DNA from 4 places in the Photorhabdus machadonis genome. Region 1 is predicted to be linked to each of the others. Evidence: predicted binding sites of a transcription regulator. Region 1 holds the regulator's gene; each other region holds the start of a gene.
What was found. Region 1 encodes Fur, which represses iron uptake genes when iron is present. Its sites were predicted from a motif close to ATAATAATGAGAACNACTATCAA; they were not measured.
Positions count from the first base shown of each region.

Region 2: sufA (Fe-S cluster assembly scaffold SufA) is a predicted target of Fur. The motif match lies at 884-906, and genes of this name have one in related genera.
Region 3: ACUN2T_RS07945 (isochorismate synthase) is a predicted target of Fur. The motif match lies at 1,017-1,039, and genes of this name have one in related genera.
Region 4: exbB (tonB-system energizer ExbB) is a predicted target of Fur. The motif match lies at 1,054-1,076, and genes of this name have one in related genera.

Region 1 covers NZ_CP199761.1:4,025,314-4,027,515, reverse strand. Annotated here, with positions in the region: gene ACUN2T_RS19110 (hypothetical protein) at 1-36, shown strand, start outside; partial or broken gene ACUN2T_RS19105 (chitobiase/beta-hexosaminidase C-terminal domain-containing protein) at 327-664, shown strand; gene fur (ferric iron uptake transcriptional regulator) at 874-1,320, opposite strand; gene fldA (flavodoxin FldA) at 1,651-2,181, opposite strand.
Region 2 covers NZ_CP199761.1:2,516,315-2,518,516, reverse strand. Annotated here, with positions in the region: gene sufB (Fe-S cluster assembly protein SufB) at 1-435, opposite strand, end outside; gene sufA (Fe-S cluster assembly scaffold SufA) at 448-816, opposite strand; gene ACUN2T_RS11990 (IS30 family transposase) at 1,112-1,966, shown strand; gene ACUN2T_RS11985 (Hok/Gef family protein) at 2,159-2,202, opposite strand, start outside.
Region 3 covers NZ_CP199761.1:1,585,646-1,587,847, reverse strand. Annotated here, with positions in the region: gene ACUN2T_RS07945 (isochorismate synthase) at 1-745, opposite strand, end outside; gene ACUN2T_RS07940 (ABC transporter ATP-binding protein) at 1,068-1,907, opposite strand; gene ACUN2T_RS07935 (condensation domain-containing protein) at 2,008-2,202, opposite strand, start outside.
Region 4 covers NZ_CP199761.1:989,615-991,816, reverse strand. Annotated here, with positions in the region: gene exbB (tonB-system energizer ExbB) at 1-903, opposite strand, end outside; gene metC (cystathionine beta-lyase) at 1,257-2,202, shown strand, end outside.

The DNA of each region.
Region 1 (2,202 bases):
TTTCGAATGATTTTAAATAATGAATTGAATTTATAGTTTCATCTTCCTCTTCTTTTGTTAAGCATAGGTTTACTTCACTTCCTTCTATACTTAGTACTACAGCCGTAGATACCAGAAAGTTGCATTTTCCTTGATGCTCACAACTCTGAGAAACCGCATGAATTAAGCTTTTCTATGAGTGTCTTTTCTGTTGAAAAAAGTAAGTACGGCTGTAGTACTAGGCTGTGTCCCGTAATAGATTGAGATAGGATAATCATTTGGCTCTGACTTTCGGGAAAAACATGTTATGGCTCGTTATGACCTTCCTGATGAATGTTCCAGGCTAGGAATATAAGGGAGGAGAAACGAATAAAGTTGATATAGATGCACTGAATCGTGATTGGACCCGGTTCTCGCTAACCTGATAGGGCAGCGTGAGCTTGTCAAACTGGATAGAGCAGGAATTGCTTACCGTTTACCGGTTCCGGGGGCTAAGGTAAAACGCGGTGTTCTGAAAGCCAATATTGCTTTGCCAGGGTTGGTTATTCAGTATTCAACTGATGGCGGTAGTAGCTGGAAGATTTATGACAATGATAAACGTCCGAAAGTGAAAGGTGATGTGTTGATCCGTTCTGTCAGTCCGGATGGTCAACGTTACAGCCGGATTGATCATGTAAAGGCATGATTTTGTCTCATCAAGAAAGGAACCCATCAGGGTTCCTTTCAGAACGCTGTGTTGTATTGCCACAACGCGGCGCCTGCACTTACGTTAAAGGCGGTAAAACGATAAGTCACTATGTTCTGGGAACCAGTCACCTTGAGTGACTGGCATTACCCTGATGGGTCCCTTTCTATCTATGGCTATGGATAAAAAATTATCGGCTCAGGAATGAATTACTTCTCGTCATGTACACTATTGTCTTCGCGGCAATTACCTGCCGAGCAATGACCATATAAATAAAGACTGTGGTTTGAGAGTTTAATCCCATAACGTTCAGCGATATTCTTCTGGCGTTTTTCGATCTGTTTGTCTCTGAATTCAATGACTTTACCGCAGTCCAGACAGATCAAATGGTCGTGGTGGTGTTGTTGAGTGAGTTCAAAAACCGATTTGCCACCTTCAAAATTATGACGGGTGACAATGCCGGCGTCATCAAACTGATTCAACACGCGGTAGACAGTAGCGAGGCCAATCTCTTCACCGTTATCAATCAGTTTTTTGTAGAGATCTTCCGCACTGACGTGGTGGTATTCAGGATCCTGTAACACTTCCAGTATTTTCAGTCGAGGAAGTGTCACTTTAAGCCCAGCATCTTTTAATGCCTTATTGTTGTCGGTCATGCGGATTCAGTCCTGTTACTCAGTAAAGTGAACTTAGCGATACTTCAAAAAGTACCGGTTAGTTATCAGATTATGATTATAGGTATGGCTAATGAAAATGAAAACCACGTTAACCTTAACTATCATTACACATTTTGCCAGAATAATCATTTGTAAGACGCAGGAATAACCTTACTATTTATAATGTTTAGGCTATCTTTTCGCCATTCTTTGTAGTAAAAGAGCGGATGTGAGCAGTGTGTTGACAAAAGCGAATGGCTACTCACCTACCGCGTATTCACTATTGATAAGAAATGGCCTGCACCAATATACGCCTATTGGGGTAAATTCCTATCCGGCAATAATTTCCGCCAGACTCATCTCTTCGTAGATCTGCTTAGTCCAAGAATTAACGCGTTCTTCGGTTAATTCTGGTTGGCGGTCTTCATCAATAGCCAGCCCAATAAAATGATCATCATCAGCCAGACCTTTTGATTCTTCAAAGTGATAACCCGCTGTTGACCAGTGACCAACAATAATTGCGCCACGGGGTTCAATAATGTCACGGATAGTTCCCATCGCATCACAGAAATATTCCGCGTAATCTTCTTGATCGCCGCAACCGAAAAGGGCAACCAGCTTCCCGTCAAAATCGATCTCTTCCAGAGTAGGGAAAAAATCATCCCAGTCACACTGAGCTTCTCCGTAGTACCAGGTAGGGATGCCGAGCAGCAGAATATCGAACTGTTCGATATCTTCTTTACTGCTCTTGGCAATATCGTGGACTTCAGCAACGTCGGAACCCAGAATTTTCTGGATTTTTTTGGCAATATTTTCTGTGTTGCCAGTATCGCTGCCAAAGAATATACCTATAATTGCCATAAAATGATATAACCTCTTGTT
Region 2 (2,202 bases), 1.5 Mb from region 1:
TACTGCGACAGCTTCACCTTCCCGCACAGGAACACCCAGCTGCTCAAATGCCTCTTCAATCTCTGCCGTCAAATAATTATTTGTTTGCTCTGCACCCGTTGCCTGCATAGCACCGGATTGCGAACTGCAACTATCATCACAGGCACCGCATGAAGGTGCTGAATAATAGCTATAGTCCTGGTAATCAAGGTTAGGGTAATTCGCCTTCAACCAGTGCGGCTCTTCCATTCCCAGCCAATGGTGATAAGCCTCCAGCCGAAATTCCAGCATCCATTCAGGCTCATTGCGTTTCGCGGAAATTGCCCGCACAACATCCTCACTCAACCCCTTAGCCAACTCATCAGTCGCTACCTGAGTGAAAAAACCCTCTTTATAACGATGATCGCTGAGCCAGGTCTGCACATCATCGCTGATTTCTACATTGCTCTGAGACATATATTGGTACACTTATATACCAAAGCTTTCACCACACCCACAGGCATGTTGAGCTTTTGGATTATTGAATTTAAATATCTGATTTAAACCTTCACGAACAAAATCAACTTCAGTTCCATCGATAAACGGCATAGCTTTCAGGGGAACATACAGACATGCCCCTCCATTTTCATACAGTAAATCATCAGATGCCGGATCGTTGACCATCTCAAACACATAGCCAAAACCGGCACATCCTGACTGCTTAACTCCCAGATATAACCCTTTACTTTGTGGGTTCTGCTGCATCAATTTTAGGATCTGTGCTGCGGCTCTCTCTGTGATGGTGATTCCTTGCCATGCAATTTCATTCAGAGAGAAGGTTTCAACACTATTTGTCATAGTTGACCTCATATTTTTCTTTAGCAATTTTTTGCCGCTGTTATCGGAGTATTCTCCTTACCGCATAATGGTAATGATAACCCCTATCACTTCAACCATTTGTTTTAAGAGGATATACCTTAAATAGGTTAAATTTCACCCTAATACAACGAGTTATGTTCATCACATATGAAAATATATTTTTAATTCTTTGTTTTATATGAATATTATGAAGGGTTCGACTAATAAGTGCAATTTTTCAGAAGGGCGGTCAGTTGCTATAGTAGGCATCTTTCTCGCCAAAGGAAAATGCACTATGGCCTATACACAACTGACCGAAACAGAAAGATACCCGATTTCCAGTTTAAGAGAAGCGGGTTTTTCACAGCTTTTTATTGCGGAGTCACTTAAGCGAAGCCCATCGACCATCAGCAGAGAATTGAAGAGAAATCAAGAAGTCCAGACATACTGCCCTGAACAGGTGGCTGATTATTTGAAGCAACATAAAGGGATATCTTTGCATCATGAGACGATTTATAGACTGATTTATCAAGATAAAAGAGAGGGGGGTGATTTATGGCAACATCTGCGAATAGCCAGAAAACCCTATCGCAAACGCTATGGTCGCTATGAAAGAAGAGGTAAAATTAAAAATCGGGTCAGTATTGATGAACGCCCGGAACTTGTTGATAAAAAAGAACGTATTGGGGACTGGGAAGGAGATACGATAATAGGGAAAGATAAAAAAAGTGTCTTATTAACATGGGTTGACCGCAAGACGCTGTATACAATTATCGTTAAACTTGATAGCAAGCAGGCATCAGAAGTCGCGAAAGCGGCAGTGAAAGTATTATACCCGTTAAAACAAAAGGTTAAGACCATCACGTTCGATAACGGTTTGGAGTTCGCAGATCATGAAATCATCGGTGAAGAATTAGAAACCCAAATTTACTTTGCTCACCCTTATTCGCCTTGGGAAAGAGGGATCAATGAGAATATCAATGGATTAATCAGACAATACTTTCCAAAGGGAACCAATTTTAATGAAATCTCTGATCAGGAAATAAATTTTGTGGTAAACCGATTAAATAATCGCCCTCGAAAAACACGGGGTGGGAAAACACCGAATGAATTATTTAAAGGAATACGAACATGTTTACTTCCAGATTAACGATGTTGCACTTATTATGTGAATCTACCATATATAAAATCTATCAAAGCAGGTTGGTTAAATGCAAAAAAACGCAATTAAGCGGCTAAATATAAATAAAATGACGGGATAGCAATTAAGAGTTGGTGATCGGGCGCTTGAGAGCCATGTTCAACAACAAGAGATAGCGGGGATTGCTCCCCGCCGTTGCTCTTACCTGGTCTCGTAATCCATGAAAACAGCAACCTCCGTTTGGC
Region 3 (2,202 bases), 2.4 Mb from region 1:
CGAGTACGTTTCTCATCATATCGGTCACTAACCGATGCTCATAATTATCTTTGACGGACTGAATAAGCGCCTGGCGTAATTTGTCATCGTCTGGCTGGTTTTCACTGCGCTTTGCAGACCCTGCCAGCGGCTGAGAAAAAATAGTATTACCCTGTTTACGCACTAATAATTCTGGGCTCGCACCAATCAATGCCCCACTTTCCAACGGAACATGGAAGTTATAACACCAACTATTTTGCTGATTAAGATGTTGTAATAGTTGAATTGAATCTAATGGCTGATGGGTTTCGATATCAAGTAACCGCGAAAGGACAATTTTATCTAATGTATGATTGCGCATTGCATCAATCGCGGTGTTCACCATCCGGCTAAAGTGTGCTTTATCGGGCCACTGGGTGCGTCTTTTTTCTGTATAGGTTGAATTGGAAATAAGCGTGGGAAACTGCTTTCTCTGGAACCAATTACATTGTTCAGGGACAAAAAGTGCCGCATTTTGCTGTTTATTGAATGGAATTGCCCCCACCAGAACAGGATTTTCAATCCCATCGCTCTTCGCTTGCTGGAATAATTGACGTATTTCTTGCTGAATCAGGCTATCAGGGTTTGCTGCATCATCAAGTGGCTTTGACACAATCGCATATTGCCCCTGTGCCAACAGACTTTTACTGGATGAAAGAAACAGAAAATCCTTATTATTAAGATCATTAAAACCAGTCAGCAAAGTATCTCTATATAGATATGGCACAAGTATTACCCCTATCAGTTAATCGTGTAATCACGAAAATGGAATTCTTGTCTCGACATAACTTTGCATCACTTACTATAAATAAAACGATGACTTAAATTGCCAATAATAAGATTTCGATATGATTTAATTTTATAAAAATGTATATCTTTAAAACATTTCTCCCTTATTCCATTTGGAGATCTCATTTCGCACCATCCTGTTATTCTGCCTGATCTTAAAAGTTGTTGATTGAATCTATCAGGCATAGATCAACGATATTCATATTATTTTCATAATAAGTATCAATATTATTATAAAAAAATACATTTAAACATCATATCTATCCCTTTGTAAAACGCCGTCCCTGCGGAATAATTAAGGGGGTATGGCTGACGGGATCATCAATAATGACACAATCGAGTCCAAAAACCTCAGAGACTAATGTAGTCGTAATGATCTCACCAGGTGCCCCTTCCACCACAATCCGTCCCCCCGCCATCACAATCAGATGATCTGCATACCGGCAAGCCTGATTCAAATCATGAAGCACAGCGATGAGCGTATATCCGGATCCTTGATTAAGGCGACAAAACAACTCAAGCAACTCAATTTGATGAGCAATATCAAGATAGGTTGTCGGTTCATCAAGCAGTAACAATGGCGTTTGTTGAGCCAGCACCATAGCAACCCAAACCCGTTGGCGCTGCCCACCTGAAAGTTCGTCAACAACGCATTCAGCAAGCGATGTTACACCGGTCGCATTCATTGCCTGGCGCACCGCTTCATAATCCTCATGGCTCCATTGACGTAATAACCGCTGATGAGGAAAACGCCCGCGCGCGACTAAATCAACAACTTTGATCCCCTGAGGAGCCTGCACACTTTGCGGTAATAACCCCAGCTGACGAGCCAAAGCGCGGGTTGGTATAGTGTGAATATCATGACCATCAAGGCAAACCCTGCCATATTCCGGGCGCAGCAGACGACATAAACTTCTCAGCAGCGTGGATTTACCACAGCCATTAGGACCGATAATCACGGTAAAACGACCATCAGGGATACGCAGATTCAGTTCATCACAGACGATATGTTCACCGTAACCCAGGCGCAATTCTTCCACACTCAAGCGACAAGGTGATAAAACACGTTGGTTATCATGTTTTAGCGTTAGCGTTGTCATCAATTCTCTCACAAAAACGTTATTAATCCAGTCTGCATCAATATTCATATCAATGCAGACTGCAAGAGGATTATTCAGTGTTGAATAGAAACTCTGATGTTCAAAAAGTACCTATGCACTCGGATAATTTTGGCAAGATCGCCCTAAGTGGTATATTGCTATCCTGCGTTTTTGCAAACAGCCCCAAAATTCCATTGATAGTCTCTGATATTTGAGTGATTTGAGCCGCACTATAACGATCAGAACGATAATTAAACAAAACTCGTACCGTTTCTTCACCTGCAATCATTTCTTC
Region 4 (2,202 bases), 2.3 Mb from region 1:
ACCAACCTGACCACGGTAAGACGCGATCATACGGGCGAAGATGTTATAAATCACAACAGCCGGAATCGCCGCGACCAGACCAAGCGCTGTCGCTAACAACGCTTCCGCGATACCCGGCGCCACAACGGCAAGGTTAGTTGTCTGTGAGTGTGCGATACCGATAAAGCTGTTCATGATCCCCCACACCGTACCAAACAGACCAACGAAAGGAGAAATCGCGCCAATAGTCGCCAAATAGCCGTTACCACGCCCCATATGACGGCTGATAGCCGCAACTGAGCGTTCCAGACGGAAAGAGACACGTTCTTTTATGCTATTCAGATCAGTACTCTCAGAAGATAACTGGCGTTCTGCCTGTGCTTCACTCAACAGTAAACGGCTGATACTGAATTTGCTGAAACCTTCTGCAATTTCCGCAGCCTGATCAAGACTCTTAACTTCCGCCAGAGCCAATTGCTCTTTACGTAAACGACGACCGGCAGCCAACAGTTCAGTTCCTTTTGAGAAGAATAGCGCCCAAGTAATAACAGAGGCAATTACCAAGCCAACTATCACGGTCTTAACAACAATGTCGGCGTTCTTATACATACCCCAGATGGACAAATCGGTAGCAAAACCACTGGAAAGATTGGTTTCATCAGCTGAAACGGTAGGCACAGCAATATCAGTGGCAACCGGAATCACTTGGGGAGAGTCTGTTGCAGGTGCAGTTTGTGGCGCAACCTGATTTGCCGACTGTGTAGTTGTGCCCGAAGTTGTTGAGGTAGCCGCCGGAGCAGATGTTGTAATCTGTGCGGTTTTTGTCGTGGTGCTGTTATCTGTTGCAGATGCTGGTGTTGTATCAGCCAACGCTGAACCGGTCAGCCCAAACGCTAAGATAATTGAAGCAGTCAAATTACGCATCAGTTGGCTTTTACTCCCTTTCTTATAAACCTTGTTATTTAGCAGTGAATTACCTTTCGTCATCTCACTAACCTTATTTACGCTGAGTCTTAACTCATCTTCAACAAATTGAATGAAAATGAAGGCTGATGATATCAAACATTAAGCGATTTGATAGTAATTATCATTATTGTTTAATAAAAAAGTGTTACCTCTTCACAAAATAAAGTCAAAGAAACCTCACACACCGGTAATCAGATGAATTTTCGTCAAGTTGGTCTAATCCTTTTGTACAAAAAGGCCTAAATATTTTAACGTGTTAACTCTATTTTTTTACACCATTTCAAACTTTGAAATGAAGGTGACAATGGATCATGACAGAAAAAAAACTGGAAACTTCACTGGTCAATGCGGGCAGAAGCCGTAAATTTACTCAAGGCGCAGTCAATCCGATCATTCAACGAACATCATCTGTGATTTTCGATTCTGTCGCATCCAAAAGGCAGGCAACACACAACTGCGCCAATGGCGAACTGTTTTATGGCCGGCGTGGCACACAAACCCATTTCTCTTTTCAGGAAGCCATGGCTGAATTGGAAGGGGGCGCTGGTTGTACGCTTTATCCTTCTGGTGCCGCCGCGATCAGCAATGCCATTCTCTCTTTTGTCGCCACTGGCGATCATATCCTGTTAACAGGTTCAGCTTACGATCCGACACAAGGCTTTTGTGACAAGATATTGTCACGGATGAATATGACTACCGATTATTTCGATCCGATGATTGGTGAGGAGATTGCTGAACTGATTAAGCCCAATACCAAAGTGGTGTTTCTTGAATCCCCAGGCTCAATCACCATGGAAGTACAGGATATTCCCGCAATTGTCCGCGCGGTACGGCAAGTCAATCCAGATATTGTCATTATGATAGATAATACCTGGGCCGCCGGTGTGCTGTTTAAAGCACTGGAGTTCGGCATCGATATTTCTATTCAATCCGGCACCAAATACATTGTTGGTCACTCAGACGCCATGTTAGGTATTGCCGTCGCAAATGAACGCTGCTGGGCGCAACTGCGGGAAAGCTCCTATTTAATGGGACAAATGGCGGATGCCGATACGGTGTATATGGCAAGTCGCGGCTTGCGGACTTTAGCAATTCGCCTGAAACAGCATGAAAAAAGCAGTATCGAGATAGCACGGTGGCTGCAACAAAGATCCGAGGTTGCAGCGGTCTATCATCCGGCCTTACCCTCCTGCCCCGGCTACGACAATTTCATCCGCGATTTTAGCGGCAGTAATGGCCTGTTCTCTTTTCAATTGA